Regions from separate parts of the Nitrospira defluvii genome, predicted to be linked through region 1. Evidence: riboswitches for the same ligand, from Rfam matches in the RefSeq annotation. Region 1 holds a riboswitch; each other region holds the start of a gene.

Region 1 (10,633 bases):
CGCGGCTCGTCAGGCTTGCACAGCCGTCGTCCCCGATCCCGATCAAGGTAATGGCGCGTCGTGGACTCATGCAGACACCTTTGCTGAAAGGAGCAACAGGGCATGGATGATCGCGACAGCGATGGGGCTCCCTCCCTTACGGCCACGGGCGACGATGTAAGGAGTCGACAGTTCCAGCGTGACGTCCTTCGATTCAGCCGCCGAGACAAATCCAACTGGCACTCCGATGATGAGAGCCGGCTTCGCCCCCTCCTCACGAATCAGGCGGACCACCTCCAATAAGGCCGTCGGGGCATTGCCGATCGCCACCACCGCTCCATCGAGCAGGTTGAGACGATGGGCCTTTTTCATGGCCTCGATCGCGCGCGTCGAGTTGTTGGCCTTGGCCGTCGCGATCACATCCTCGTCCGAAATAAACGAATGGACTTTGCAGCCGTAGGAAGACAGCCGCTCCTCATTTAAGCCGGCGGAAATCATCTTCACATCGACCAGGAGGGGACAGCCTCCTTGAAGGGCCGCCACCCCGGCGCGCACCGCATCGGGATGGAATCGCATCAAGGTCTTAAACTCGAAATCCGCCGTGGCATGGATCACCCGGCGGACGACTTCCCATTCATCCAGCCTGAACTCGTGCGGACCGGCTTCCTGGTCGATGATCGTGAAACTGCCATCTTCTATGCTCCGCCCGAGCGCGGTCATCTGTCTCATATCATTCATGTCTGTACCTCCGGATAACGACCGAGCAGCGAGCCTCCGAAATCCACCAAACAGGTTTCCACCGCTAGCGTGCCTCCCGCGTGGGCCTGACACTGCTCGACGACCTTCTTGCAAATCAGCGATGTGATACCGACCAGACCAGCCTCACGGCACAATTCCAACACATGGCGGGCTGTATTGGCCTGGCGGATGGCCGCCACCAATTCGTTCGAGGCGGATAAGTCAACCGCCAGCGACGCCAAAAATTCCATATCCACGTCCGATCCGGCGACATGCGTCTGCATCTTGCCGTTGGCCATCTTCGAGAGTTTCCCCATCATCCCGACGATGATGGCCCGCGCCATCCCTCGCTTCGCACATTGCTTGATGCCGACGCCGATAAAGTCGCCCACCTGAATAAAGGCCTGCTCCGGCAACTGCGGATACAGCGCCATCGCATACTGCTCCGACTTACCGCCGGTCGTGAGCACGAGTTCACGCAAACCGCCCGCCGCGGCGACATCGATCTCCTGCATCACGCTCGCCTTGAACGCTGCCGTGGAATAGGGCCTCACGATGCCGGTCGTGCCGAGGATGGAGATGCCACCCAGGAGGCCGAGCCGCGCGTTGGTGGTCTGTTTGGCCATTTCTTCGCCGCTCGGTACGCTGATCGTCACGACCGCGCCCCCGTAAGGAGCACCCGCGAGCTCTTCTTCCACCATCTCCGTAATATTGCGCCGCGGAACCGGATTAATCGCAGGCCCGCCGACCTCTAAACCCAACCCGGTTTTGGTGACCGTGGCCACGCCCTGCCCTCCCCTGATCTCGATGCCCGGTTCGGTACGCAGTTCAACTTCCGCCGTCAGCTCGGCCCCATGCGTACAGTCGGGATCGTCGCCCGCATCCTTGATGATGCTGCAAATCACTCGGCGATCCATTCGCTCGCACCGGGCGAGCGCGAAGGTCACGCGCGTTCGATTCGGCAAGGTCGTTTCAATTTCAGACAGCAGGGCCCCCTTCACGAGACACCGAGCCGCAGCCTTGGCTGCCGCTGCAGCGCATGCGCCGGTAGTGAACCCGGTGCGCAGCCCCTTCCGATCTTTTGGCGGTCCCCTCTTCTCCATCAGTCATATCCCGGCACATTCCACCCAACAGCCGAACTGTTCATGAACTTTCGCCGCGCGTTCAGGGCAATATTGCTCCGTCTTCGCCCGGTTCGTGCCCCGAAACGTCACGCGGCAGAGCAACGACCCATCCGGCCCTGCCAACTCAAGCACCGCATTGGCCTCATCGTGCCGCCGGTAGCGAAGCGTGCTCCGCTCCTCGATCTTGAGATGCACATGGGTCTGTCCCTCTTCGCCCAACGTAACCCACTCGGCCCCCTGCCGCAGGGTCACGAGCCCATGAACCTCGGCAATCGCGCCGGATGAGCGGACGATGACGCTCGTCTCCCCACATGCCAGCGCGGCTTCTAGCGCGGCAAGAATCTGCACCCGTCCGGTCATACGGATTTCTTCGGCATATTGAAGAACGACTCCACCTGCTCCTTGCCCACGGCCACTCCGGCGGCCATCGCATCATCAGACAACACCTGGTTCACGGCTCCATCACCCGCGATGAAGACCTGAGCAATATCGCCGCGCACCAACACCTCACGGAGAATGGCTCTGGCCTGAGGAATCCGGTCGTGATGGCCGACCGCGGGGATCGCTGCAATCCTCACCTCACCACAGGCAGCAGGAACCTGCTGCTGCACGAACTCATCCGGAAGAAAATACTCTGCCGAAGCTCGCAGCCAGATAAGCAATGCCTGTGGCAGCAATGGAGCGAACCGGGTCGCTCGCAGAAACCCCAGCGCGGCGGTAATTCCTGTATCCGTCGCCAGGATCAGCGTCCTGCCAGAGGCCCCCTCCCGCGGAACGAACTTGCCCCAGGGTCCGCTGAACGAAATATCCGTTCCCGCTGTCAGCCCATGCACAAAAGCGGAACCCGGTCCATCAGGAATGCGCTTCACGGCGAGCTGAAAGTTCCGTTGCTCCGCATCGCCTGTCAGAAACGAATAGGCCCGCTTCACAGCCTTGCCGCTCGGCAAGACGATGCGGCTGTCAAGGATGAGATACTGTCCGCCGACGAACCCCACCGGTTCGGCCGCGCACAGATCGAGCAGCAGCGTATCGGGGCCCAGCCTGTCGGTTCCCACCACTCGAGCCGTCTTCGCCACCGCCATTGGATCTACTCCGCCGGGTAAATCTCATGGACAAAATCATGCATCTCATCAAGGTCCCGATAGAGATGCATGAGCCCCTCGATCTGATGCGTCAAATCGAGCTCCACCTTCTTGGTCAGCACAATCAGCGTGCGCAGGTACGGAAGCTTCGGATCATCCGGCCTGGTCGCGGCGACGCGCTGTTCCAGCGCGGAGACTGCGCTCTCGTAATACTGCTTGAGGGACGCCAGATCCTTGGCTCCACACATGGAACGGATCGGTCCCGGCTGATCGGCCCCGGTGCCCAGTTCGGCCAGTTCATGCTGCCGCTCGGCTTCGTTCTTCACTCCCAGCACTTCCATCAACCCCAACCGCAATCCTGCAATTTCGTGACAGGCCATCAGACATCCTCCGTTACTGCATGATGTTGTCAACCAGGCGGCTGACCAACCGGTCGCCCAGCAAATGTTCGTCGACTAATTCCTTGGCATCCGTCTCTTTCACAGCCCGATACCAGATGCCGTCAGGATAGACCGCGACCGTCGGCCCCTCCCCGCAGCGGCCCATGCAGGAGGTCTTCGTCACGCGGATATCCTGATCCCGCCCAGCGTCCTTCAACAGCCGCCGCAATGTGGCAATGAGCGGAATGCTCCCGCCGTCGGCACAATCGACATTCCCGCAGACCAACACATGTTTCGCCAGCGGACGATGGGCATGCACATGAGGCATGGCTTGCGCGTGGGTAAACCCGTGCCGCAAACTCCAGAGCAGCGCTTTGAGCCCGCCCACCTGCCCGGTCACCGCGGACACCGGCACTCGATACTGACACGTATCGCAGGGCAGCGGACGTTCTCCCGCTGTCGCTTCGGCCAGGCGCTCGTCCATCAAGCGGAGCAATCGGTCGTCAATTCCCAAATGGGGCGCCAGTTCGGTCTTGATCCAGGGATACCGGGCTTGAAACGAATCCACCTGTTCGCGAATTTTCGTGATCAGTCTTCCGCCGAAAAGAAAATACGGCGCCACGACGATCCGCTCTGGGCGCGCACGCGCAACCAGTTCCACCGTCTCCTCAAATAGCGGTCTCGTCACGCCAATAAAGCAGGGCACCACCCACCCAAGATCGCGCCCTTCGGCAAGGAGACGAACAACTTTACAAAAGTCCCCGTTCGCGTCTGGGTCGCTTGAACCACGGCCCACCACCACCACGGCGGTCTTCGCGGATTCACGGGCGCCTTCCAACGCCGCCCGCGCCCGCTCGAACGCCAGCTCCACGAGATTGGGATGGATGCCCAAGGCATGGGCCACGATAAACTGGACGGAAGGATGCTCTTGCCGAGCCTGCGAGAGCGCGAGAGGGATATCGTTCTTCACATGCCCCGCGGCAAACAGAAACAACGGCAGGACGACAACGGAGTCGGCCCGTTGCGCCAACTCGCGAAGCGCGGCCGCCAACGACGGGCGGGCCAGCTCCACATAGCCGTGCGCGACGTGAAGATCAGGACGCCCTGCACGATAGGCCGTCACCAACGCCTCAAACTCGACGTTCGCGTTGGGATCGCGGCTGCCGTGTCCGACGATGAGCAATCCCGTGCTCATGAGGGTTGCTCCGAATGTTGGGATGTGAATGGCGTGTCAACGTTGGGAGCAGTCACACGCTGCTCCCACAAAAACGAGGGCATAAAAAAACCTCCGTCCCGCATGGGGAACAAGAGGTCGCATGCCAAAAAGGCAGGAGCGATCCTCCGTTACCGCGCGGAGAAACCGTACTATGTCAGCTCGGATAGGTCTCCTGGCTCATGGGTTCAGAAGGTCGAACCTTCACCGCTACCCCCAGCCTTCCCCAACACGTTTGTTGAGTGGCTAAAACGGGAGAGCTTCCCACTTACAGTGGCGGGACCGCGCCGGTTTTTCACCGGACTTCCCTGTTACGCCCTAGCGGGCATCCGAGAGATTGCTCAATTATCAGCCCAGATACCTAACGCGGGCTAGTCCACCCTGTCAAGGCTGAAATATCATGAGTGCACGCGATCTGAAGCAATTTTACGCGAACTGAGCGACCACAAAGCCCAATAACTTACCAAGACATGCACTGAGACCGGTGGTCCATTTAGTTGTCCACGCTCACTACGGCGAGAAATCACAAGAAGATTCAGGCCCTTGCATAGAACAACCACGTCCTGAAAAGGCTGGTGTCGACAGTTCGATTCAGTCCCTCGGCACCACTAAACTACCACCCCAGACATTAGTTTAGACGATTCGATGAAACGGCAAAATGGCCGGTTCCTCTTTCCGTCCCTCTTTACTTCCCTGGGCCTTGAAGAGACCGTTTTCAGAATGCTAAATTAACCTTGTCTTAAGCCCTTCCTTGGGTACTATATAAGCTATGTTCCACGTGCTTACTTTTCTTCATCAGTATATCTGTGCACTCTCTGCCAAAATCGCTTGCCACGGAAAGACTGCCAAGCTAGACAACCATAAACCAGGCACAAGTGGTTGACCTCTAGTGCTGAACGAGAGAAGTTGTTAAGTTGTGAATTAAGCACCTCCCTGGGGAATAGCATAGATGCTCAAGCAGATCCTGGATTCAGCTAAATTAGACTTACAAACCTCAGCCGAACTTCTTGGAGTTAGTCCCAAGATATTCCAGGAGTGGGTTGCAGGTAATCGCTCTATCCCTGACTCGATGGTGTCACGCCTATCGACAGTCTTGGGCGTATCACCTCTGACTCTGCGTAGTACTCGAAGCGAACAGAGACAGCAAGGTGATGTAGCTCCAGCTATCTGGTTTAAGTTCCGCGGAAATGGCCTTACTGACGTTGATCGCGAATACGTTCTTCTAATACGTCACCTCGGGTATTACTTCGATCAGCTTGAGCAAGCCACTGATAGCAGGGCAACTGGGTGGCAATTGATATTTGAGAATATCCGTCGCGAAACAGACCTTCAGGCTCCGCCCCGAGAACAAGGCCGACAGGCAGCGAGGATTTTCAGGCAACTCTCAGGCCTAGACAAGGGCAAAACAGGTATAGGGGAAGCTTTCAGGGGAAATCTTAGAAATAGAGGGGTTCTTATCATTGAGAGCCCGATGCCAGAGTCGAGCGTTGAAGGGTGCTGCTTTTACCTAGGAGCTACTTCTTTAGAGCGCCCATGCCTTTTCTCTAATTCATATAAGCGCACATGGTTTAGGGGCAACCACATACTACTGCACGAGCTTGCCCATGCTATTTTTGATGCATATACCGATGGTGCGTCTATTGATCTGTTCCCTCTTCAAAATCAAGAGGCCCAATCCAGCTTATCTGAAGAAAGGGCTCAGGCATTTGCGCAAGAAAGCTTGGCACCACGTGACGTGCTAATACACATGAGCTCGACGTTAGGCTTGAACTTGCATGCGCTTACGCCCAAGCAGCTGGCCACATTGATTGCAAAAACTCATACTGAGCAGAAAACGGTGATCTCGGCAGCACTTAGCAATGACTTGATTTCTCCTGAAGAGGCAGAGCAATACGCCAGATTTGACATAGCGTCTGACCTCTCGGAGTTATCAGTGAGAGCTTTGACAACAGAGCAGTTCCTAAAAAGACACGACAGCAAGAAGGACGAATGGAGAGATAGGCGGAATACAACGATTTACTCAAGAACTCTCAGGCTCCCTGCCAACTATATTAAGCGTGTAGTAGAGGCAACAGTTGCTGGCCAGATCAGTCCAAGTAAAGCAGCTGAGTTCTTGATGATAGATGAATCAACATTCTACTCTCGATTTGGGAGTCAAATGCCTGAATATGTTGAATAGTTCCAACCTGTCCTCCGATGAGTAATCCCGCACTACTATTCTGTGATTCGGATGCTCTCATTCAGCTGTTCCTAACAGACCAAAATAAGCTTCTGCGAAGTTTCAAAACTGAATATGGCATTCAGCCTGTAATAGTATTCGAGGTTGAGAATGAGCTCAGACAGCACAAGAAGTATCGGACGAAAGTCGAACCTCAATTCGACAAGGCACTAACCTCTCGGGTCCTCCAGGTTTTCGACTCCACCATTCTCCAGTCCAGTCTCCTCGATTCTAATTCGTTTCTTCCACCAGCAGCAGTTCAGGCGACCTGGGATACTATTCAGGCAAGTGGGCGCCAGTATGGAATACGCGTAGGAACGGGTGAAGCTTATACGCATGCTGCTGCTGTCACTTTGCAGATGCCGTCATTGAGTAATGACGGAATAGCGGTGAATACCCTTCACAATTTAGGAATGCAGACGCCAGCTCCGGTCGCCAGGATGTTTGATGTGGTGACACTCTTCTTCCAAATTGGAGTTCTTTCAGCAAGGGACTGCGATCAAATAAGGAAAATTCTGTTGCAGTATGGCGAAGGAGTTCCTAAAGAGTTTCAGAACGCAAACTATACTGACGGACTTCATTCGTTTGCATCTAGATTGCTCGACCGAACAAAAGTTGCAGTAGGAGCAGAGCCAAACGGCAGACGACCATTTACAAGTCAGCTTCTATTGGAACCGCTTACCTAAAAATAGCTCAACGCTTCCGCCACTGCCACGGCGGCACCGGCTGCGGATCAACCCACAGGCCTTTTCGAGCCTCTCGCGCTTCGTTCTCTAACCCTTCGAGCACCGTATTTCCTGGTGCATATTTCCGATACCACCAGCACCAGCCCTCTTTGACTAGCTCCTGGTTGACGTTCGTTCCATCGGCTAGGAGCACATTTCCAATGGTGCGCCCATACTTGTCTTCCTCGAACGTGTGCAGCGTGACCTCTTTGCTGAACACGAGGGCTGAGGCGGCCTGCTTAGCCTTCTGCCCGTAGGATTGGCTTTTCTCAGGGCAGTCGATGCCATTGAGTCGGATACGTTCAGCTTTACCGTTATGCAGAACGTCAATCGTATCACCGTCAATCACCCCGACCACTTGGCCAGAATACACCCCTGCTAATACAGGCACCGCAAGCAGAACGGTAAAAAGAGCCACGAGAAGAAAGCGCATAGACCGCATGCTAGCAGGCTTCCTCTCCCCTGACGAGAGGCTCACGGTCTGGGGGCAAATCGGATGAGCATGCGGAAGACGACAAACTCCGACGGGTTTACAGGTGCCATGCCGACCTCACAGATCAGAAATCCGCTGTCGAGATCGGTCTGTGTTGTGGTGGTGTGATCGCAACGGAGAAACAAAGCTTCTTGTACGGACCGTCCCTTGAGAAAATCCTTCGCCCAGCGCATCACAAGATGCCCGCGCAAGGTCGCTATGAGCTGCGCTCGGGTCTCGAGCGAATTCTCCTCATAGACCAACCCGACGAGCTCACATTCACAGATTTGCTCCAGCAAGGCCCGGACCAGTTCTCGCATGACGGCGGGCATATCCGGAGCACCAGGATCAATCTCGTCGACATAAATGCCGGGGGCTACGGGGGCAATCGTTGGGACGGTCGAAGTGTTCGATATGGTGGGTTCTCCTTGTGTGAGGTGAGGTGTGATGCGTACAAGGATCTCAGCAACACGCGTGCCGAATGCGCTAAGGGCCGTCACAATGGAGATTCATTCAGATTGCGTAGAGATGAGCAGCTGAATTAGCTGTGCGGGCGTATCGATCTCGATACGGCAACGTATAACAATGATACAGGATGGCTGTTATGCTACGCCCTGTCCTTGACACTTCCTCACGGACGGCCTAGGCTTCGACGTACAACAAGATGTGCGGACGCTTTACCCAAACGGCCTCGCCAGCGGTGATCGCTCAACAGTTTGGCGTCGCGAGTCCTCCCCTGTTCACTGCTCGTTACAACATTGCTCCCTCTCAACCGGTGGCCGCGATCCGGATCGAGCCGGGGACAACCACCCGTCAGCTGGTGCTGTTGCGCTGGGGGCTGATTCCGTCTTGGGCCAAAGACCCGAAAATCGGGCAGCAGTGCATAAATGCCAAAGCCGAGTCCGTGACGGAGAAACCCTCCTTTCGTGCCGCGTTCAAGACCCGACGCTGTCTTGTCATTGCGACGGGATTCTATGAGTGGCAGGTCCAGGGACTGAGAAAGCAGCCAATGTGGATCGGCATGAAGAGTCACCGTCCCTTTGCCTTTGCCGGCTTGTGGGAACACTGGCATCCCCCGGAAGGCGCGGACATCGAATCGTGTACGATCCTCACGACGGAACCGAACGAGTTGCTGCGACCGATCCACAATCGGATGCCGGTCATTCTGGCGCCATCAGCCTACGACCAGTGGCTCGACCCAACCGTCCATCAGGCAGACTCCCTGAAAGCCTTGCTCCGTCCCTATCCGACTGAGGAGCTCACGGTCTACCCGGTCAGTACGCTTGTCAATAACCCGCGACATGATGCCCCGGACTGCCTTGAGTCTGTCTCGGTTTAGGCCTACACTAGGCAAGGCCAATCTGGTGAGGATCTTCGATGCCGATGAATGTGGATGCCATTTACGCCCCTGATCTCTCGACGCGGTATGCCCTCCCCGTCTTTCTTGGTCGGCTGCCCGCAGGCTTTCCCTCTCCGGCTGACGACTATATCGAGGGGAAGCTCGATCTAAATCGGCACCTCATCAAGCACCCGGCCGCCACGTTCTTTGTGCGCGTGACCGGCGACTCGATGTTGGAGGCCGGGATTCATTCTCGTGACATCCTGATCGTAGATCGTTCCCTAGAAGCCATTGACGGAAACGTGATCGTGGCGGCTCTGGACGGAGAATTGACGGTCAAACGTCTCTATAAGCGGAACAATATCCTACGCCTTCTCCCAGCCAACAAGAATTATCAGCCCATCGAGATTCAGGCCCAACAGTCCTTTGAGATTTGGGGTGTCGTCACCAACGTCATCCACGCGCTCTGAGCGGTCCCATGCCTCCCATCTTTGCCCTCGTCGATTGCAATAACTTCTATGCCTCCTGCGAGCGGGTGTTTAACCCAAAGCTGGATGGTAAACCTATTGTCGTCTTGTCCAACAATGACGGCTGTGTGGTGGCTCGCTCCAATGAAGCCAAGGCGCTTGGCATTGCGATGGGTGTGCCAGAGTTTCAGATTCGCCCGCTCCTGCGTGCCCATCAGGTGCAGGTGTTTTCCTCGAACTACACCCTGTATGGGGATATGTCTCAGCGGGTCATGGAAACCTTGGAACAGTTCTGCCCGGATCTCGAAATCTACTCGATTGATGAAGCCTTCCTGAGTCTGTCCGGGTTCACCTCTAGGAACTTCACGAAGTACGGCCGTACCATTCGGACCACGGTGAAGCGCTGGACCGGCCTTCCGGTGTCGGTCGGCATCGCGGAGACCAAGACCCTCGCCAAGATCGCCAACCGTGTGGCAAAACGCACACCAGATACGAACGGGGTGTTCGATCTACTGGCCTGTCCCGATCGAGACGCCTTGCTAGGCCGAGTGCCGATTGAGGATGTCTGGGGGATCGGGCGAAACCTGATCAGGCTTCTGAATCAGCATGGCATCATGACGGCGCTCCAACTCCGCGAGGCTGATGACCAGTGGATCAGAAAGCATCTGGGCATCGTGGGACTTCGTTTGGTGATGGAGTTACGTGGAATCTCCTGCTTAGACCTGGAAGAGTGTCCCGCTCCGAAGCAGAGCCTGACATGCTCACGGGCGTTTGGGCAGCTCATCAGTACCCTAGTCGACATGGAAGAGGCGGTCTCGTCCTATACGTCACGTGTGGCGGAGAAGTTGAGACACGAACGACTGGCCGCGACCGTGGTAACGGTGTGTCTTACGACG
Region 2 (10,633 bases), 510 kb from region 1:
GCATGGCCAAGCCGGTGCTGAATCTGCTGCTGCGACGGTGGTCGACCGCACGTGAGGTGACGACAGGCACGCGACGCCGGCAGGAGCGTCAGTGCTTCAATCCCGACTATCTGCGTCGCCGGATAGAGGGGAGTGTGCAGCGCCTGGGCGTGGATCGTCTCGATCTCTTCCTCTTGCACAATCCTCCGACTGACCTTCCGCAGCGCGATGGGGTGTTCGAATTGCTCTTGCGTTTGAAGGCAGAGGGTACGCTGCGTCACGTTGGAGTCTCCTGCCGTTCATTGGAGGATGCCGACTCATGGATCGGACAATCCGGTGTCGCCTGCGTGCAGGTTCCACTCGACTGCACGCGCGTTGACGCGGCGCTGCCGATCTTGGAACGCGCAGGTGCGCTGGGCGTTGGAGTCATCGCGCGTGAAATTTTCTCTCATGATGCCTTGGCCGGCCGGTCCGTCCCCGATGCATTCCGACCGATCGTTGAACGTCCGGAGATCGGTGTGATGTTGGCGGGTATGGGCTGTAGGACACATTTGCACGAAAATCTCGCTGGGATCGATGAAGCGCTAAGGTGTGTGCATGTTGCTTGACGCGAACACAGTCTCCGAGGGGCACACGTTGTCGGCCGACATCTGCATCGTGGGTGCTGGGGCCGCCGGTATCACTCTAGCTATGGAACTCCGGGCAACCGGACAGCGGATCATCCTGCTCGAAGCCGGTGGGAAGACGCGGGCCGGCGAGAGCCAGTCGCTGTATCAAGGAGCTCTCAACGATTCGATCCGCCACGTTCCTCTGGATCAGGCTCGGTATCGCCAACTGGGAGGCACCACCTCGCTGTGGGGTGGGCGGTGTATTCCTTTTGATTCTCTCGACTTTGATCGACGTGAATGGGTGCCGCACAGCGGCTGGCCGTTTCCGCAGAAAGACATGCACGACTACTATCGTCGCGCGCATGTCTACTGTGAGTGCGGGGAGTACGATTATCAAGTAGCCACGGCGCTTCCCGGTGCACATCCTTCGATGTTGCCGAGCTTTGAAGACGGGGTGGTCTGCACCTCAGGCATTGAGCGGTGGAGCCCGCCGACGCAATTCGGCAAAGCGTATCGAGCGGATCTCGCTGGAGCGGAACAGGTGCGCGTCATGCTTCACGCACCGGTGGTCGAATTGCAGGCTTCGTCGGACGGCACCCGCATCGAGTCCGTCCAAGTGGCAACGTTCGCAGGCCGGCGTTTTCAGGTCCGCGCACGAATCATCGTACTCGCAGGGGGCGGGTTGGAAACCACGCGCCTGTTGCTGGCTTCTCGACGCGTATATCGGGATGGCATCGGGAACCATTCGGATTGGCTGGGGCGCGGGTATATGTCGCACATTCACGGGGTGATTGCGAGCATCACGCTTACGGCTGGGCAAGAGGTGATGTTCGGATATGAAGCGGATCCACAGGGTGTCTTCTGCCGTCGACGGATCGGCTTTTCCGAGGCCGCTCAGCGGCGTCATGAGCTGTTGAATCTCTACATGTTATTGGATCGGCCGCTGCTCGGTGACCCTGACCACGGTAATGCGGTGCTGTCGGCCACCTTTTTGCTGAAACGGCTGTTGGGTGGAAGACAGCAGGAGGAGCTGGGGACAGGTAAGTATGCGCTGTACTGGCGGCATCTGAAGAACATCCTGATGGGGTCACCTCAGGCTCTGTCGGTGTTACCCAAATTCGGGCGGAAACGACTCCTTCAGAGGCGGCGTATTCCCTCTCTGCTCATGCGGTCACGGTCGAATACGTATTACCTGTATTTTCAGAGCGAGCAAATTCCTCATCGTGACAATCGTGTGACGCTGGACGACGTGCAGGATGAATTGGGCATGCCGCGGTTGCGGCTCAACTTTCAGGTGACCGAGCAGGATCGAGCGAGCGTGCAGCGTGCGCACAAGCTTCTCGACGAAGAACTTCGCAGGCAAGATTGCGGCTACCTGACATATCTTGGAGACGATGTGTCGCAATTGATGGGGGACGTGAAGGCCGTACTCGGACATCACATCGGAACCACACGGATGTCGGCCGATCCTTCACTGGGGGTGGTCGACGAACAAGGTCGAGTGCATGGCATCGCCAATCTATTCGTTGCCAGTAGTTCGGTGTTTCCCACGTCCAGTCACGCGAATCCGACCTTGACGATCGTCGCCATGGCCCTGCGCGTCGCGGATCATCTGAAGGGGACACATTCGGGCCTCATGTGAGACGGAGAACTTATTGTCGCGGGAAAGGGGAGCACCATGTATTGGAAAAACAAACGCGTACTTATCACCGGAGGGGCTGGACAAATCGGGTCTCATCTCGTGGCCCGTCTTGCTGCCGAGGGCGCCCAGGTGACGGTCGCGGACAATCTCTGGCGGGGCAAGAAATCGAACCTGCTCGCCGAGGACGGTGTGCCGGTGATTGATCTGGAGCACCGGTTTCTTGAACTGGATCTTGCGGATTATCGGAACTGCGAACGAGCGACGGAAGGGCAGGATGTGGTCTATCACCTGGCCGATGTGGTCGCCGGCATCAACTATGTGTTCGGCAACCAATTTTCGTTGTTTAACGCCAATCTGATCATTGACTCCAATATGTTACGGGCGGCCATTGCGAATCATGCCTCGTCCTACGTGTATGTCGGGACTGCCTGCAGTTATCCCGCTGAACGTCAGAGCAAATTGAATCCGCCGCCCTTCAAAGAAGACGATGTCTATCCCGCCTCACCGGAATCCTCCTATGGGTGGAGCAAACTGATGGGTGAAATGGGCTGCGATTTGGCCAGAAAGGAGAAGTTGCTCGACATCGGTATTCTCCGTTTCCACAACGTATATGGCCCGCACTGCGAGATGTCGCCTGAAAAGTCGCAGGTCATTCCTTCTCTCATTCGCAAAGCCATTCGATATCCGGATGAAGAATTCGTGGTGTGGGGTTCGGGAAAACAGCGTCGGGCATTCGTCTTCGTGAGCGATATTGTGGATGCGCTGGTGTCCGTTGCCACAAAGGGCATGAATCGAGGCGTCATCCAAATCGGACCCGATTACAGCACGTCCATCAAGGAAATTGCGGAGCGGGTCTGTGCGATTTCCGGTAAGCAGATCGATATTCGGTTCGACACAAGCAAGCCGGAAGGCGATGTCGATCGGGCGGCAGATTGGACGAGGGCGCGCACCCTCCTTGATTGGTCGCCCAAGACGAGTATTCAAGAGGGACTTGAGCAGACCTACGCGTGGTGTGAGCGACAGATCCTACAAGGCGTGGGACGAGGATAGGGAGACGACTGGGGTTGCAGGCAGCGCTGATCGTCGTGCTGTCTGTGTCCGTGCCGTCAGCGCAGTCAGTCGGAGTATTCAGGTTGTAACAGCGGAGTGAGGCAACACCGTGAAAAAGGCATTGATTACCGGCATCAGCGGACAGGATGGATCGTATCTCGCAGAGCTGTTGTTGTCGAAGGGATATGAAGTGCATGGCATCATCCGGCGCTCCAGTTCCTTCAATACCGCCCGGATCGACGCGATCTATCAGGATCCGCACGTCGCTGAACCGAGGTTACGTCTGGTCTACGGAGATCTGAACGATGCGAGTTCACTGAATAAAATTCTACGCACGATTCAACCGGATGAGATTTACAACTTGGGTGCGCAGAGCCATGTGCGCGTGAGCTTCGATGTCCCCGAATATACCGCGGAGGTCACAGCATTGGGGACGGTTCGCCTATTGGAAGCGATTCGTGAATCAGGCATTCACCCGAAGTTTTATCAGGCCTCGTCGAGTGAAATGTTCGGCATGGTGCAGGAAATTCCCCAACGGGAGAGCACACCCTTTTATCCACGTAGTCCGTATGGGGCAGCCAAGGTCTATGCCCATTGGATTACAGTCAACTATCGCGAGGCCTACAATCTTTTTGCCTGTAGCGGCATTTTGTTTAATCATGAGTCGCCTCGACGGGGAGAGACTTTTGTCACCCGGAAAATCACTCGCGCTGCCGCTCGTATCAAATTGGGCGTTCAGCACGAGTTATTCCTTGGAAATCTCGATGCCAAGCGGGACTGGGGATTCGCCGGCGATTACGTCACGGCGATGTGGATGATGCTGCAAGCCGAGCAACCGGACGACTACGTGATTGCCACGGGTGAAACGCATACGGTACGCGAATTTCTGGAGCAGACCTTCAGTTATCTCGATTTAGACTGGAAGCGGTATGTGAAAATCGATCCACGCTACTATCGACCCACCGAAGTGGACCTGCTGATCGGGGATGCGTCGAAGGCCAAGCGGGTGTTGGGCTGGGAACCCAAAGTGTCTTTCGGTGAATTGATCAGAATGATGGTCGAGGCCGATCTTCACGTCGAGCGGGCAATTCTCAATGGTACGAGGGGAGCCCGATAAGGATGTCTTATTGGCGCGACAAACGAGTCGTCGTGACTGGTGGATCAGGTTTCCTGGGCTCGGTGGTTGTGGCTCAGCTTCGGCGGCAGGGGTGTCGTACCATCATTCTCGTCCCGAGAAGTCGAGACTATGACCTTGTTGATATCGGGGCTGTCCGGCGAATGTATGCAGACACGACACCGGATTTGGTTCTGCACCTCGCGGCTAGGGTGGGTGGGATCGGAGCGAATCAAACCCATGCCGGCCGGTTCTTTTACGACAATCTCATGATGGGCACGCAGTTGATCGAGGTTGGCCGTCAGCGAGGTCTGGAGAAACTCGTGGCCGTCGGTACGATTTGCTCCTATCCGAAACATACGCCCGTGCCGTTTCGCGAAGAGGATCTGTGGGCCGGTTATCCGGAGGAAACCAACGCACCATATGGCCTAGCCAAGAAAATGATGCTGGTCCAGGCCCAGGCGTACCGGCAACAGTATGGCTTCAACGCCGTCGTCCTGTTTCCGGTGAACCTCTATGGTCCCGGGGACAATTTTGACATGGAGACGTCGCATGTCATTCCCGCCTTAATCAGAAAATGCGTGGAAGCGAAGGAGCGGGGGGATGATCGGGTCGTCCTATGGGGAGATGGGTCACCCTCACGCGAGTTTCTGCATGTGGATGACGCGGCGCGCGCGATTGTGCTTGCCGCCGAACACTACAACGGCAGTGAGCCGGTCAATGTCGGCACGGGGCATGAGATCACGATTCAGACGCTTGCTGAGCTGATCGCCGAGGCAGTGGGGTTTTCCGGCCGAATTGTATGGGATGCCTCAAAGCCAAATGGACAGCCGCGACGGTGCCTTGAGGTGAGTAGAGCCAAACGCCTGTTCGGCTTCGAGGCGTCGGTGGCGTTTGTCGACGGGATCCGGCAAACCGTCTCTTGGTTTCAAGCCAATAGGCGGAGTATCCGTGAAGTTGTCTTCTGACTCTGCATGCCTCCTCTCATGTCCACGTAGCGAGAACCTGCTGTCCCGGCTTCGCTAGTTCACACAATTCGGATGTAATTTTCCATCCGAGAGGTAGACGCAGGAGAGGAACGACGAAGGATTATTCGTGACGGCATTTTTCAGCGCCGTTGCCTGCTGCGTTCCAGGGCGAATTAAGCAGTCGTAGGGGAAGACCCCGGGGACCATCCATGAGGGATGCGCCGACCACAACGCAAAACCATGAATTTGCGGATAGCCGGAAACGATACGTGGAAGGGCCGCCGCGATTTTCTGGGCCGCCCAACTCGAATTCTGCTGAGTGCCGTCGGGAAATCCTAACTCCATAAAGAACACTGGTTTGGATGGCGCGACCGTCTTCACCTCTTGCAGGACAGCGTCCAGTGCGGCAAAGTGATTCTCAACGGGGACCACGTAGTCCTGGGTGAGCCCGGGCCAGTCCTTTGCGTAATAATCGATCATATAAAAATCGAGACTCACCCAGTCGACGTATTGGTCTCCGGGGTAAAAGTTGGCGAAGGAGTGGCAGCTCTGAAGCAGTTGCTTTGCGTACGCCTTGTCGACCGTGGCCGGCAGATCCGCGACGTCATAGTCGATCTGGTTTAGTTGGTTCACAGACCATCCCATAGAGTCAAATGTGAGAAACCTGAGACCTTCGCGGCGAACAAAAAAATCGTAGTAGTAGCGTTGTGCCGCCTTGAGACGTTCAACCCCGTCGCAGATTTGCGGCGTACCGATATCGGTATAGAGTGAACTATACGGCAGGGAGGATGGGTTGAACTCCGCAAAACCGCGCTTGTTTTCGATTGCCCATTGCAGCGACTTGTCTCCTGCCGGACCGAAGCCCCCGAAATAATCTGCTCCGATTCCATTGGGTTCGCGCCCAGAGATAAAAAATGTCGGTTTGCCGTACTGACGAAGCTCGCCGGCAAATCTTCGAAGCTCTGCATCGTAGACGCCGCTGAGAAGCTTGTCGACAGTGAACCCATCCGGCGCCTCGGATTCACCCGGTGCCGGATGGATGTTGTATGCCTGAACGACAATTACCTTTCCTTCCTGCCAGGCAAGATTCGCGGCTGCGACATCGAAATGCGGCTGCCCGGCCGCATCGTACCCGTTCGCCCAGGTGCCGCGGTGCCTCGACCAGAGCGCAGTTTTCCGGCCGCTGGCCGATTCAAACGAAGCGATGTCGTTCTGCACCCATTCATACTGCCCGATATAAAGACCCGCTGCTGGCGGAGGGGCGATCTTGAGCACCGAGTAGTCACGGGAGGTCGCAGTCTGGCTCGCTGGAGGGGTGGGGGGCGGTTGTGTTTGCACTTGGCGTTTTCTGCGGTAAAGCCAGTTCTGGGCTTCTGCGGGTGAGACAGAGTCGAAAGAGATCCAGATGCCAGATAGAAAACTTAGTGCGAGAATAGCGGCAATGTGTGTTTTCACGATAATACCTCCGAGTATCTATGGTTGATACTCAGCAAGCGTCGTACCATGCGCGGAGGTCGTCTTGAGCTCCAAGATGTCCATAAAAGGTGATGTTTTTATCTTGACGTGTCTCCGGGTTGGCACATTCTTGTACAAACTGCGGGCAGGACCATGCAGGCGGTAGTTCCGTATCATCGGCTCCTGGGCAGAAAGGCGAGACGGGATGTTGCCCACTACTTCTAGGGTTCTATCCCCGGAATACATTCCGTCGGCATCAGCTCGCCTCCGTGGAAGTGGGAGACCTGTTTCCACTTTTGCAGCACGGCCTTGTCATCGAAGGTGAGCAGGTATTCCTCACACCAGGTGCCGGGCGGGGTATAGCGGTTGCCGGACTGTTGCTCACGAAATTCATAGACCCAGACGCCCTCGCCTTCCTCGCCCTTTCGAACCGCTTTGGGCGCGCCGAGAGCCTGCTTCACCTCTGTTTGCGTGGCGCGACCTTTCGCGGAGTCGAGGTACGCCCCTTCCTTTGTTTGAAGATGACTGCAGGCGACGACGTTGATGGCGATGGCCATGAGACCGAGTATGTGACGGAGATGAGTCATGATGCCTCCCGGTTCGAGGGGAATCTTCCCAGTGCTGTCGTGAGTGCGATCGGATTGTACACTGATCCGACACAGTCGTCTTCTGTGAGTTGATTTCCGGGAAGCGGCGTGGCGGTATCGAGTACGTGTGGCGGATAGGGTTCTATGTGTGGGAGAGTCGAGCAGACAGACCACGAGCGTAAGATCTAGCCCTGGAGAGAACGAGCGAGGACAGGCAGCAGGTGATCAGACGGCTTTTTTGACCAGGCCGGAACGCAGGCAGCGGGTGCACACGCGAATGCGTAAGGCTGAGCCGTTGACGAGTGCTTTCACGCGTTGCAAGTTGGGATTGAAGACGCGCTTCGTCCTATTGTTCGCGTGGCTGACGTTGTTACCGGTTTGGTGTTTCTTCCCACAAAGATCACAAGCAAATGCCACGGACCTACTCCTTTGTTGCGGCGTCTTTCAACGACTAGTGCTGAACGGAGCGAAATGCTACCATAGCCCCACGGGCTAAGACAAGCTGCCGGGGTGAATTCTCCACTGTGGATGCCCTCCTTCCTGTGCAAGGCCCTTCACCGTCACGGAGGTTCCATCCATGGATGTGGTCACGCTCGTGGGGTTGCTCGCCGGTACCCTCACCACGATTGCCTTTATCCCCCAACTCCAGCAGACTTGGCGTACCCGCTCCGCGCAGGACGTGTCCTTGGGCATGTTGCTCACTTTTGTGACCGGGGTCTTTCTCTGGTTGGTGTACGGCTTGCTTCTCGGCGCCCTTCCCATCATCCTCGCGAACCTCGTCACGCTTGTCTTAACTCTCGCCATTCTCATCCTCAAACTTCGGTACCGCTCGTAGCGCTTTTTCCTGCGCGTCAGACGACGGCGGCATCCGTGGGAATATCTCCTCGATGGCTTCCGCTCGCGCCTCCTCTTGACAAGATCGGCCATCTTCTCCTAGAGTTTGCCGCGTTTCAAGACACCTCGGGTCAAGGGAAGAGGGTGTAAAGCCCTCGCGGTCCCGCCGCTGTAAATGGGGACGAAACCCGCAGGCGCCACTGTCTGGGAAAGCCGTCGGTTATCGGCAGCCAGCATTCAGCCAACAGCTGATGCCTGATCGCTGAGAGCTGATCGCTTCGAAGATGGGAAGGCGCGGGGAGTAGGATGAACCATAAGCCAGAAGACCTGCCCGAGGAAGACCCTTTATTCCCTCGTGGGCTGGGGAATAGGCGAGGATGATGGTGCGGGTAATCCTCAGGGTTCCACGTTGGCCCTGGGGATTTTTTATTTGCTCGCCGTTCGCCCGATCCCCGTTCGCCGAAGTCTCACCGGAATTCTTGGAGTCGTCTGCTATGTGTTGCTCGCCTGTGTATCGCTCGCGTTTGCGCAATCTCCGGAGGATGATGCGGTGATGAAACGCCGTCAACAAGGCATCCTTACGGGCATGCCGTTCATGGCCAATATTACGCCGCGCACGTTTGTCGACGACGCGGGGAGAAAACTCTATGTGGCCAAGGCGCCCGCGCGAGTCGTCTCGCTGGCGCCCAGCATTACGGAGATGCTATTTGCGTTGGGGCTGGATGAGCAGATTGTCGGGGTGACCGAGTTTTGTAACTTTCCAGAGGCAGCCAAGACGAAATCCAAGGTCGGCTACGCCAATCCCAACCTTGAATCGCTGATCGCGCTTCGACCCGAGTTGATCGTCGCGCCTCGCGAGTTTCATCGGGCGAATGTCCTGGCCAAGCTGGAAGAACTGAAAATTCCCGTGCTGCTCTTGGATGCGACGTCGCTGGAAAGTATTTTTTCGCATCTGCATACGTTGGGGCGCATTTTTGATCGCTCCACGGCCGCCCATGCGATGACGCTGGCGATGCGCAACCGGATGGCGGAACTCACCGCCAGAACCGAACATCTAGCACGCGTTCGGGTCTTGTACGTCATCAACAGCCAACCGCTGATCACGGTAGGTCCGGGAAGTTACATTCACCAGATGATCGGGCTTGCCGGTGGACTGAATATCGCCTCGGAGGCGAAGGCGCCCTATCCGCGTCTTACCATGGAAACGGTGTTGAAGGAAGATCCCGAAGTCCTGTTGTTCCCCAGAGGGTCGATCGAAACCGTGCCGCGAAGTGAGCAGGAGGCTTGGAGGCGCTGGACGACGGTGACCGCAGTTCGGGAAAACCGTCTTCGCGACGTGTCGGCCGATGCTCTCAACCGCCCGGGCCCGCGCGTCATGGAAGGGCTGGAGGCGTTGGCCCGGGCGATCCACCCCGAAGCCTTCGCGTCGGAACCGGTACCCGTACAGCCATGATGCCAGCAGCCGGCCACCCCATGCCTCCCGCGCACGCCTTGACTGCATCGACCTTGTCCACCGGTCCCTTGCCATCTGGTCCGCCGACGGTCGCAGGCGACCCGCCGGTTCAGGACTTGATCCTCACACCGGCGCGCTGGTGGCGCGTGATGACCGTACTGTCGCTCGTTGCAGGCTTGTTGGCTCTCGTGTGTCTGCAGTTGGGGACTCAGTACATCGGGGTGGGGCGCATCCTCGGACTCTTCGCGTTGCTGCTGTTCGGTCGACCGGGTGACGAGCAGATGGTCGACACGGCCGGCGTCATTCTGTTTCAGGTCCGGCTGCCGCGGGTCGCACTCGGATTTCTGGTGGGGAGCTGTCTTGCCTCAGTCGGCGTGGCGTTGCAGGCCTTGCTTCGGAATCCGCTCGCCGATCCCTATGTGCTGGGTGTCTCCAGCGGGGCGGCCTTGGGCGTGGCCGTCGCTGTCTTGTTCGGCATCGGAACGACGGTGCTGGCGCTGTCGATCCTGCCGGTGTGCGGATTTATTGGCGGCCTGGTGGCCCTCGCGATGATCTATCGGATGGCGGCGACCCATGAGCGTCTGCCGATTCACTCGGTGCTCCTGACCGGGGTCATCCTCAATGCGATTTTCTCCGCGCTCATCATGTTCATCACTTCCATCATGGAGCCGAATCGGTCGTTCGGCATGATGGCGTGGTTGATGGGGTCGCTCACCGCCCCGGCCTATCCGGTGCTGGTGGCCTTGTCCGGCTATCTGCTGATCGGGCTGATGCTGCTCTTCAAGCAGGTCCGTGTGCTCAATATTCTGGCCTTGGGTGAAGAGCCGGCGCGCTCGCTGGGTATCGACACGGAACGTGTCAAACGGTTCATCTTTTTGGTGTCGGCCCTGATGACCGGGGCCGTGGTGTCGTTCAGCGGCATGATCGGTTTTATCGGCATGAT
Region 3 (10,633 bases), 500 kb from region 1:
CATACGACTGCCTAAGTCGACGATCAACGTGTCGCGGGTGACACGCGATGTGGTTGCCAAGCGATCCGGCGGACGTCCGCTCATTCTGCCACTCGTCCGATGAACGACAAGGCCTTCAGGAGTCGATCATTCTCACTTCTCGTTCGTACCGCCACCCGCAGCGAGCGGTCATTCAACCCCGGGACCTTCGAGCAGTCACGGAGGAGCACCCCTCGCCGTCGCAGTACCGAGACCACCTGTGTCGCCTTGTGCCCGACCGGCAGTTCCAACAGGATGAAATTCGCCTTGGCTGGAAACACCCGGACGCCGGACAGCCGTTCAAGTGCCCGCTGCAGCCTGGTCCGTTCCCGATCCATGAATTGCAGACTGCGCCGGCGATGTCGATCGTCCCGCAAGGCCACCATGGCAGCTCGCTGCGCCAACATGTTCACCGACCATGGAGGTTGCTGCGCACTGAGTTGCTTCGTCACAGCGGGATGCGCGACCGCATACCCCACACGGAGGCCAGGTAGCGCATAGAACTTGGTGAAGCTTCTCAGCACAATGGTCTTGGGTGGAAGGGCCTTCCCAAGAATCGACACCGCCTCGCAATAGTCCGCAAACGTTTCATCGACCACGCACCAGAGCCCGAGGCGCGCCGCTGCGCGGGCCAGCGTTCGAACGGTAGTGGCCTCCCAGGCGACGCCGGTCGGACTGTTCGGATTACAGAGCAGGACGGCATCGAGGGGACACGACCGGGTACCCGGTCGTGAAACCCGTCGCAAGGCCTCCAACACCAGTTCCAGGCTGGGTCGGTAGTGATCCGCATACTCGGCCATTACCGTGCTGATCCGCCCTCCGGATCGTGCCATCGCCGCCGCGTATTCGGAGAAGGTCGGGCCGACCACCAGCAGATGCCGAATCTGCAGGGCATCAGGGAGAAGATGGATCAACTCCGTCGAACCGTTCCCGATGAGAATCGCCTCGGGAGCACGGCGCCAGTGAGCCGCGAGCGCCTGCCGAAGATCCCAGCAGAGCGGATCGGGATAATGGCAAAGCAGTGACCTCGAGCGTGTGAGCATCCGGAGGACAGCCGGTGAGGGGCCTAATGGATTAATGCTTGCGCTGAAATCGAGCAATCGATCGGGCGCTCGCCCCACATCACGAGCAGCGCCGTACACATCTCCGCCGTGGACCGTCCGCGTCATGATACCCACAAGGACAACAAAGCAAAGAACAAACCGAGCGCATAGATGACCAGCATGATGCGGGTTGCGCGACCGATATGTTCGGGAGTCACCTCCCCCGGACCATCCCCGAGCAACTCGGCATCATGGGGAACACCGTCGTAATAATTCCGTCCTCCGAGTTGCACACCCAACGCACCGGCCATGGCAGCCTCCGGCTGTCCGCTGTTCGGGCTGGGATGCTTGTCACCGTCCCGATGCAAGATGTACCAACTCTCATGGATGCGATGCCATTGCCCGGTGGACAAGCCGGCAGCCAGCGCGATGAAGCCGCCCGTCAATCGAGCAGGGACCCAGTTCACCACATCGTCAAGTCGGGCGGAGGCCCAGCCGAAATGTTCATACCGCTCATCGCGATGGCCGATCATGGAGTCGAGCGTGTTGACCGCCTTGTAGGCCAGCGCCAGCGGCGCGCCGCCGAGCGACAGATACACCAACGGGGCGATGATCCCGTCGGAGGCGCTTTCGGCGATGGTCTCGACGGTCGCGCGCGCAATCTCGGGCTCCGTCAACGCGGCGCTGTCGCGCCCTACAATCATGGCGACCGCCTTTCGCGCTCCCGCCAAATCGCCGGCCGCCAAGGCGCCGGTCACCGCCTGCACATGGTCATAGAGGTCGCGCCCAGCCAACGTGGTAGAGGCCAGGCCTATGCCGACGGCCTGGCCCAGGATTGGGTGCAGCGCAGCAGCCTGCCCGATCACCCACGTGGCTGCGCCATAGACGGAGGCGGGCAGACCGAGCGCCAGACAGGCGCCGGCAAGCTGAAGAGCCTGCTCGCTCCGGCAGATGATGCGGATACGATGATCGATCCAACCGATGACTGCGCCCATTCCTCGCACCGGATGGGGAAACCAGCGGGGGTCTCCCAGCGCGATGTCGAGCACCGCCGCGAGCGCTAAATCGACGCCCGTCATCGAGTCATCACCAAGATCGGCACCAGCAGCAGAAACACAATCTCAATCAGCTCATTGGTGGCACCGAGCAGATCACCGGTCACGCCGCCGAACCATTTGCGACAACCCTGCCGTACCAGCACAACCACTAAAGTCCCCAATGCCATGGTAGCCAAGGCCGGAACCGGGCCCAGACCTGCCGTTAAGGCCACGGCCAAGACCAGCGTCGAAAGCAGGACATGGTGCCATGACAGATTCGTGAGGAACGCCGACGCCAACCCTCCATCGCGTCGCGCATAGGAAGAGGACCAGGCCACACACACCATCGCCCAACGACCCACCGCCGGCATACAGAGCAACATGGGGAAACGCCACGACTGGGGTAGGGCGAGCAAGCCGGCATACCGCAGCAGGAGCGAGAGAAAAAGGCCTGTCGCGCCGAGGGCACCGACATTCGGATCGCGCATGATGCGCAGCCGGTCGTCTATCGTTCGGCCCCCGGCTAATCCATCGACCGTATCCGCAAGCCCGTCTTGATGCAACCCGCGCGTGAGCAGCACCAACAGGACGATCAGCAGGACGTTCACCACCTCGGCCGTCAGCCACCAGCGCAAGACCTGATCCACCAGCGCCAGGAGCCCGCCGATCATCAGCCCCACCGTGGAATACCAGGCCATGGACGCCGCCAGCTCATCTGCCGTCGGATCATGATAACGGCGGCTGATCGGGATCGCCGTCAGAAAATGCCAGGCGAACACGAAGGGTCTGGTCATCGACATGATCTTAGTCACGCTGCGAAACGCCCGCTTCGTCAAAGGTTGCCATCTCGGTGAGAATCTTGATGGAGGCTTGTACCAGCCCCATGCCAAGGCAGGCCCCCGTACCTTCACCAAGCCGCAGGTCGAGATCCAAGAGCGCCGTGAGGCCGAGGTGATCTAAAATCGCCTGGTGCCCCCGTTCAACCGATCGATGCGAGGCGATGAGGTAGTCTCGGCAGAGCGGCTGGATCCCCACGGCAATTAATGCAGCTGCACCGGCAATAAATCCATCCAACACCACCGGGACCCGCGCCGCCGCAGCCCCCAGGATCAGCCCGGCCAATCCGGCAATTTCCAGTCCGCCCACCTTCGCCACCACATCGACCGCATCAGCCGGGTCTGGACGATGTCGATCCAACGCGTCTTGAATGACCTGAATCTTATTGGCGTGACCGGCTTCGTCGATGCCGGTGCCACGTCCCGTGACCTCGGCCACGGCCCGACCGGTCATCACGGCCGTGATTGCGGCGCTCGGCGTCGTATTGCCGATTCCCATCTCGCCGGTGCCGATGAGCCCAATGCCCTCGCACGCCGCCTGGGTCGCCAGATCGATACCGATGTGCAGCGCCTGCGCTGCTTCTGTTCTGCTCATCGCCGGTTCGCGCCGGAGGTTCCTCGTTCCCCGCATGACTTTTTTCTGGATAAGGCCAGGAACCATTGCGAAGTCATGGGCCACCCCGATATCCACCACCCGAACCTCAACCCCGGCATGCCGCGCCAACACGTTCACCCCGGCGCCGCCCCGGAGAAAATTCAAGACCATCTGCGGCGTGACTTCGCTCGGATAGGCGCTCACGCCCTCCATTGCTACCCCGTGATCAGCAGCAAACGTGAACACGACCCCGCGCGGCACATTCGGCTTGACGTCGCCGGTGATGGCGGCGTACCGCACCGCGGTCTCTTCCAGTCTCCCGAGACTGCCGAGGGGTTTGGTCAACCCGTCCAAGCGAGCTTGAGCCTTCGCGGCACTCTGCTGATCGACCGGTTGAATCTGCCGCACCACCTCATCGAGTGTCATCACGTCGTGCTCCTGTTTATTTCAGCCTAAGCGATTGTCCGGCGATGACAAAATAGACTTCGTCGGCCGCAGCGGCAAACTGCTGATTGATTCGGCCCGCGAGGTCACGAAAAGCGCGCGCATCCCGGCTGGTCGGCACCAATCCATATCCCAGCTCGTTGCTCACCAGGACGACCCGAGCCGGAGTCCGCCGAATCGCTTGTATCAATTCGTCCACGGCGCTGGTCAAATCTTTCCCGACAATGCGGCGGCCGCAGACATTGCTCATCCACAGGGTCAGGCAATCCACCACAATCGTGCGATACCCGGAACCCTCCGATCGAAACCAATCGCCCAACGCGCAAGGAACTTCCGCAGTGGACCAATCAGCCGCCCTGGTCGCACGGTGCCGATCGATACGGGCCTTCATTTCGCCATCGAGTGCCTGCCCGGTCGCCACAAACGCCTTCGGTCCCTTACGACCGGCCTTGTCCAACGCCACCTGGCTTTTTCCCGAGGCCGCTCCTCCCAGGACTAGAATGAGACGAGACTGGGAACGCCGGCGCGGTCTCCCTGACTTACTTGCCGGGGGCATCGGTCTCACGCTGCCACAAAAATTCCGGTTCCCCCTGCGTCTTCGCGACCCAGCGCGCCATGACAAACAGGGCATCACTCAATCGGTTCAGATACTTGTTGAGCACTACTGAGACGTCCTCTTCCCGGCTCAGCCGGATGCAATCGCGCTCGGCCCGCCGACAGATGGTTCGCGCTTGATGCAGCGTGGCCGAAACTTTGCCACCGCCGGGCAGGATAAATTCCTTGAGCGGGGCCAACTCCTCCTGGCATCGATCGATCATCTCTTCGAGCTTGGTCACATCGCCATCGGTCACCTTCGGCATGTTGGGAAAGGTCTGGCCCGGAGCGGTCGCGAGCAGACTCCCGACATCGAATAACTTATTCTGAATCCAACGCAGATCAGCCTCGAGTTGCGCGGAGGCGGGAGACGCGCTTCCTCCCTCGGCGTTCATCGCCCGCACCAACCCCACCGACGCATTCAGCTCATCGACCGTGCCATAGGCTTCGACTCGCAGGCAGTCCTTCCACACCTGCTGTCCCCCGGCCAACCGGGTCTGCCCTGCATCACCGGTCCTGGTATATACCTTGGTAATTCGCATGCTTCTATCCTTTCACACCAGAGCACTGATTTCCGACTCGAGCTTGGAGAGGCATCCCAGCGACACGCTAACCTGGTTGATTCGCCCCGGACGTCCTCGTTGGCCCAAGTGTCCCATCCGCCACCTGCTGCAAACAGACGGGGCAAAGGCAGTCCTTAAACCGCGCAGCGATCCAATCCATCTGCTGTTCGGTAATACCGATTTTCCCGCACCAGCATTGATACCCGACACATTCGAACGGCTGCCGGCAGTGCTCGCAGGTCTTGCTGACCGGACCTCTCAAAACTCCACCCCCGCCTGAGCTTTGATCCCTTTCCGAAAGGGATGTTTCACTTGCTTCATTTCCGTGACCAGGTCTGCCGCTTCTATCAATTCTTGCGGAGCCCCTCGGCCGGTGATGACCACATGTTGCATAGAAGGACGCGATAACAAGCGCGGCAGCACCTGGTCGAGATCGGCGTACCCGTGCCGGAGCACAATGTTGAATTCATCGAGAATCACCATTGCATAGGAAGGATCCAGCAAGAACTCACACGCCTTGGCCCAGGCCTCCTGGGCAAATCTCGTATCGCGCTCGCGATCCTGTGTTTCCCACGTATACCCCTCGCCCATGCGAAGAAACGTCACACGCTCGCCGAATGACCGGAGCATGCGTTCCTCTGCCGTGTCGATGGCGCCTTTGATGAACTGCACGACCGCCACCTTCCTCCCATGGCCGAGCACACGCAGTGCCATGCCAAGCGCGGCAGTGGTCTTGCCCTTCCCCGCGCCGGTATGGACGATCAGCAAGCCCTTCTCTTCCTGTGCCGCTTCAATACGACGGTCCACCGAAGCCTTCAGGCGCTGCATGCTGGCCGTATGGTTGTCCTGCTCCGTCATCTCAGGCCGTTCGCGCAGGTGCCACATCCCGGCGCGCTCGACGCGCAGCTCCGAGCAGATGCCCCACCACATCAGGGCAACTGCCGAAATGCTGATGACTATACAACGCCAGCGTCTTTCGCCTCATCACCCCGTCCGGTCCAACCGGCTTGCCGTCCGCATCCGAGAGCGCGCAGACATACTGCAGTTCGCCCGTCGGCTCCAGCAGCGAATAATGGAACTCATGCCCACGCAGCACCGTGCCCTCCGGACCAAGCAGACAGGGCTGTGTCAGCCGCACGGTTCGATACCCCAGCGTCATCCCGGCCTTCCGCATCACCGCCTCAGCGGATATGACCCCGACCATCTCATGTCGGTGTCCCGCCATATCACGGATTGCCTGTGTCAGATACATCAGACCGCCGCACTCGGCATAAATCGCCCCGCCCCTCTCACTGAATGCACGGATCGCGGATCGTATGGCAGCATTGGCCGCCAAGGCCTCGCCGTACAGCTCCGGATACCCGCCACCGAAATACAGCAAGTCCACATCCGGTATGGTGGCATCACGCAAGGGCGAAAACAGGACAATCTCGGCCCCCGCCGCCTTCAGCATCTCCAGGTTGTCCTGGTAATAAAAGCAGAAGGCTGCGTCGTACGCCACCCCGACCCGCACTGTCTGCGGTTGGCTCACCGACAGATCCAACGCCGGCTCAGCCGGCAGCACGAGGTCGTCTGCCGATCGTGCCAGCGCGATGACCCGATTCACATCAATCGTCCTTGTCGCGGACTGTGCCAGTCGGGCATAGACCTCACCCTGCCCTTCTTCGATTGCGGTTCTCAGGCCGAGATGCCGGTCGGCAATGGCCATGGCCGGATCCGGCTCCAGGTACCCGACCACCTCCAGATCCGTGGCTGATCTCACCGCATCTCGCAGCAATCGGTAATGCCCCTCACTCTTTACCCGATTAAACAGGACGCCGACGACGCGCACAGCCGGATCGAACTTGGCGTACCCGAATGCCATGGCCGCGGCCGAACGGGCCATGGCACTGCCGTCGATCACCAGCAGCACCGGAGCTTGGAGTTGCTTGGCCAACTCGGCCGTACTGCCCTTATCCTGTGTCGGCGAACTTCCATCGAAGAGCCCCATCATGCCTTCGATGATCGACAGGTCCGCGTCAGCCGACGCGTGTGAGAATATCGCTCGATTCACGGTTTCGCCAAGCATCCAGCCGTCGAGATTGCGCGACGGCCGACCGGTCACTACCTGGTGATGGCCGGGATCGATGAAGTCCGGCCCGGCCTTACACGGCTGCACGACCAGACCATTCTCCTTGAGCGCCGCCAGCAGTGCCAAGGTGACGGTGGTTTTGCCGGCACCACTGTGGGTGCCGGCGATGATCAATCGAGGACGATGCATCGGTCGTGCGCTCACGCTCGCCTCACGACTTTCCCCCGAACGTGACCCGAACGCCGCCGAAAACCGACCGGATCGGCGTACCGGCGCTGGCGATTTCTTCGTACTTCTCATTGAAGAGGTTCTCGGCCCGGAGATAAGCCTGGAGTTGCTTTGTGACATCGTAGGTGACCGCCAACGACCACACATCAAATGCCGGAAGAGGTTGCCGATCTCCGGTGGTGTTGTATCGCGAGCCCACATACCGACCGATCAACGTGATCCATAGGGGGTCGATGGGCTGGTAGCTGATCGTGGCGCTCCACTGATCGGTGGGCCAACGCGGCAAACGACTTTGGCTATCCAGATCGCGCGTGAGCGTGTTCGTGTATTGGGCCTGCAGAATGAGGCTCTTCACGAACCGTTTGTCGCTTGAGTAGGTATACGAGAGTCCGGCCTCCCAGCCTTTGGTCGAGGCTTCCCCAAGCTGCTGCGGGCAGAACCCGAAGGTACTGAACGGCGCGCAAAAGACCGGATCGAATGTGGTCGTGATCAAATTCCGATACCGGTTCCAGAACAACCCTCCCGTGAACTTGATCTGCTTGGAAAACAGATACTGATCGATCCCCACATCCATACTCTGACTTTTTTCAGGCCCGAGATTGGGATTGCCAAAATTGGGGAAATACAGCTCGTTCATGCTGGGCGCGCGAAAGCCGGTCGAATACCCGGCGCGGAGCTTGGTATCGGTTTCCTTCTGGTAATACCCCGCCGTAAGTCGATACGTGGTCGCATCGCCGAAGACGTTGTAACTATCATGGCGAATCCCGGCTGTTGCGAAGACTCGATCCCAGAGATTGAACTGGGCTTGCGCAAATCCGGCGTGGGAACTCAGGATTCGATTCGTGAGCCCGCTGTCGTTCTCACCCTGCTGCTCCCGAAATTGATAACCGGCGCTCAGCAGCAACAATTTGGTGATCTGCACGTTATGCTGCCATTCCAAGCGGTTGGAGAGCACACGCGTTTCGTTCGGATCTCCGAATGGGGTGCTGAAGGCACCGCTGACCAAGCTCCGTTGCAACGTGCCGGGGAGAAACAGCGAGGCCTCCTGAGATCGGGCGAGGGTCAGCTTCTGCGTCCACCAGCTCGTCACCGGCTGCTCATAACTCCCGCTGAACACATATTCCTGGCTCCGGATCTTCGAGCCGTACACGTCGCTCGGCGCGGTAGCCGACAGGTTGTCCAGCTGCACATCGGAGTTCATCCAACGCATGCTGAAGTCCAGCCGCCCGTCATGCGGAAGATCGACGCCGATTCGCCCCGAACCCTGCCAATTGCGGTACGAATCCCGCTCCGTCGCCCCCCGCCTGTAATTGACGGCGGAAAAGGAAGACATGTCCCAGCGGGACAGGGACAGGCTATAGTCGACGATCCCCTGTTTCCCCGAGACGGATCCCCCCTCACGGATGGAGGCGAACGATCCATACTCCATGAAGCCGGTCGCGGAGAGCGGCCCCTGTCCCTTCTTCGTCACGATATTAATGACCCCGCCCATGGCGTCGGAGCCCCACAACATACTCTGCGCGCCGCGAAGGATCTCGACTCGTTCGATATTGTCGGTCGTCAGATTGGCGAAATTGTAACTACCGACGGTGGCGCTGTTGACGATCGCGCCGTCGATCAGCACCAGGGTCTGATTCGCCCCGCCGCCTCGAATCTTGGCCGTGACCTCGGTACCCGGCCCGCCGTTCGAAAACATTGCCACACCCTGGGCTAACCGAAGCGCGTCCACCACGCTCCTGATGTTCTGTCGTTTCATGTCCTGCGCCGTGATGACCTCGACCGCGCTGGTCACCTGGCTTACCGGCAATGGGGTTTTGGTGGCCGAGACCACGACTTCCTCGGCCTGCACGACAGGATCAGACTCCGGGGGCTCGTCGGCAACCGCCGCTGCCGTCCACACAGGCGGGACACGTATGACACACAGCAACACGAACAAGACAGACCATGGCCTGAGACGTACCAACATCCTGACACTCCCTTTCGCTCGAAGGGATCAGTCGTAACAGCCGTCAGTTGGGTCTCCTGACTTACGGATCGTCGCGGCTCCGCGCCTTCCCGACCGAAGAAGTTCTCAGCACTCAGCTTTCAGCAAACAGCTTCACGCTGATGGCTAACGACTTCCTCGAACAGTGGCTCCGTGCAGAGTCACTCCCCGCTTACAGTGGCGGCACCGTGATGGATTTGCACCATCTTCCCCGACGCTGACGGCGTCTTCCTGACACTCCGTTCTCCAATGATGACGCGCCCCTTCTCTTCCCACGGGTGGGCCGGCGCGAACCCCTCCCGCAACATCCGATCACCCTTTGAACGACATCCCTTGCCTCGGCAACGTGATCCGAGGCAATCCCGACTGCGGATGCGCATCGATCAAGACCTCGCAGCCATATACCTCCCGCAGCACTTCGACCGACATGACCTCGGCGGGAGCGCCGACCATCCGCACCTGCCCCGCCCTCAACATGGCCACTCGATCGCAATACTGACTGGCAAGGTTCAGATCGTGCGACACGATCACCACCGTCAACCCGCGCTCGTCACAGAGTCGGCGCAGGGTCGAACAAATGCCCAACTGGTGCTGTAGATCCAGAAATGCCGTCGGCTCATCGAGCAACAACACTATGGGCGCTTGCGCCAATGCCCGCGCAATCATAGTGCGCTGACGTTCTCCTCCGGACAGATCGGTGACGGCGCACCCGGCGAGATGCGCAATGTCCATCGTGGCCATGGCCTGCGACGCCGACTGACAATCCTCTCGATCTTCCCAGCCGAAGCCCAGGCTCCATCCCGACCGCCGTCGGTGGGGAAATCGCCCCATCAAGACCGTCTCTGCGACCGTGAACGGAAACATCTGCGGGCTGTCCTGCGGAACCACCGCGACGGACTGCGCCACCAGCTCGTGAGAGAGGCTGCGCAACGGTCGTCCGAACAGGGCGATCTCCCCTTCCTGTGGCACAGCCAATTTCGCCAATAGTTTCAGCAACGAGGTTTTGCCGGACCCATTCGGCCCGACGATGCCCAGGATCTCGCCTTGTGCGACTTCCAGCGTCACATCTCGAAGCACCCAGGGCTCTCCCTGTGGACGCGAGGCTCCGTAACGGAAATGCACCCCGCGAACCGCATAGGCATGGTGCACCACCGGACCTGACTCTAGGTCTCCAGCCAGAGTCTGAGCGGTGTGGTCGATCCACGTCATGCCAATCGATC

What was found. Region 1 has a riboswitch for cobalamin ahead of KJA79_RS17915 (CbiX/SirB N-terminal domain-containing protein). Riboswitches for the same ligand answer to the same signal wherever they lie in the genome.
Region 2: linked by a shared signal. The riboswitch ahead of KJA79_RS15515 (ABC transporter substrate-binding protein) and the one ahead of KJA79_RS17915 (CbiX/SirB N-terminal domain-containing protein) in region 1 are both predicted to bind cobalamin.
Region 3: linked by a shared signal. The riboswitch ahead of KJA79_RS15530 (TonB-dependent receptor plug domain-containing protein) and the one ahead of KJA79_RS17915 (CbiX/SirB N-terminal domain-containing protein) in region 1 are both predicted to bind cobalamin.

Annotation. Positions count from the first base shown of each region.
Region 1 is NZ_CAJNBJ010000017.1:588,367-598,999, forward strand. Features, by position in the region: gene cbiE (precorrin-6y C5,15-methyltransferase (decarboxylating) subunit CbiE) at 1-70, opposite strand, end outside; gene KJA79_RS17890 (precorrin-8X methylmutase) at 67-717, opposite strand; gene KJA79_RS17895 (cobalt-precorrin-5B (C(1))-methyltransferase) at 714-1,820, opposite strand; gene KJA79_RS17900 (hypothetical protein) at 1,824-2,201, opposite strand; gene KJA79_RS17905 (FAD-dependent oxidoreductase) at 2,198-2,923, opposite strand; gene KJA79_RS17910 (DUF3209 family protein) at 2,929-3,303, opposite strand; gene KJA79_RS17915 (CbiX/SirB N-terminal domain-containing protein) at 3,317-4,498, opposite strand; cobalamin riboswitch at 4,665-4,864, opposite strand; gene KJA79_RS17920 (XRE family transcriptional regulator) at 5,466-6,695, shown strand; gene KJA79_RS17925 (hypothetical protein) at 6,713-7,420, shown strand; gene KJA79_RS17930 (thermonuclease family protein) at 7,428-7,892, opposite strand; gene KJA79_RS17935 (hypothetical protein) at 7,934-8,263, opposite strand; gene KJA79_RS17940 (SOS response-associated peptidase) at 8,596-9,270, shown strand; gene KJA79_RS17945 (LexA family protein) at 9,309-9,740, shown strand; gene KJA79_RS17950 (Y-family DNA polymerase) at 9,749-10,633, shown strand, end outside.
Region 2 is NZ_CAJNBJ010000017.1:77,915-88,547, forward strand. Features, by position in the region: gene KJA79_RS15470 (aldo/keto reductase) at 1-587, shown strand, start outside; gene KJA79_RS15475 (FAD-dependent oxidoreductase) at 577-2,229, shown strand; gene KJA79_RS15480 (NAD-dependent epimerase/dehydratase family protein) at 2,266-3,279, shown strand; gene gmd (GDP-mannose 4,6-dehydratase) at 3,389-4,396, shown strand; gene KJA79_RS15490 (GDP-L-fucose synthase family protein) at 4,399-5,361, shown strand; gene KJA79_RS15495 (glycoside hydrolase family 26 protein) at 5,416-6,816, opposite strand; gene KJA79_RS15500 (hypothetical protein) at 7,038-7,403, opposite strand; gene rpmB (50S ribosomal protein L28) at 7,629-7,820, opposite strand; gene KJA79_RS15510 (SemiSWEET transporter) at 7,981-8,238, shown strand; cobalamin riboswitch at 8,349-8,586, shown strand; gene KJA79_RS15515 (ABC transporter substrate-binding protein) at 8,593-9,690, shown strand; gene KJA79_RS15520 (FecCD family ABC transporter permease) at 9,687-10,633, shown strand, end outside.
Region 3 is NZ_CAJNBJ010000017.1:88,747-99,379, reverse strand. Features, by position in the region: gene KJA79_RS15580 (adenosylcobinamide amidohydrolase) at 1-84, opposite strand, end outside; gene cobD (threonine-phosphate decarboxylase CobD) at 81-1,187, opposite strand; gene cbiB (adenosylcobinamide-phosphate synthase CbiB) at 1,184-2,140, opposite strand; gene cobS (adenosylcobinamide-GDP ribazoletransferase) at 2,137-2,898, opposite strand; gene cobT (nicotinate-nucleotide--dimethylbenzimidazole phosphoribosyltransferase) at 2,903-3,958, opposite strand; gene cobU (bifunctional adenosylcobinamide kinase/adenosylcobinamide-phosphate guanylyltransferase) at 3,972-4,529, opposite strand; gene KJA79_RS15550 (cob(I)yrinic acid a,c-diamide adenosyltransferase) at 4,513-5,109, opposite strand; gene KJA79_RS23355 (cysteine-rich CWC family protein) at 5,177-5,392, opposite strand; gene cobO (cob(I)yrinic acid a,c-diamide adenosyltransferase) at 5,389-6,015, opposite strand; gene KJA79_RS15535 (cobyrinic acid a,c-diamide synthase CobB) at 5,990-7,405, opposite strand; gene KJA79_RS15530 (TonB-dependent receptor plug domain-containing protein) at 7,413-9,395, opposite strand; cobalamin riboswitch at 9,424-9,650, opposite strand; gene KJA79_RS15525 (ABC transporter ATP-binding protein) at 9,726-10,622, opposite strand; gene KJA79_RS15520 (FecCD family ABC transporter permease) at 10,619-10,633, opposite strand, start outside.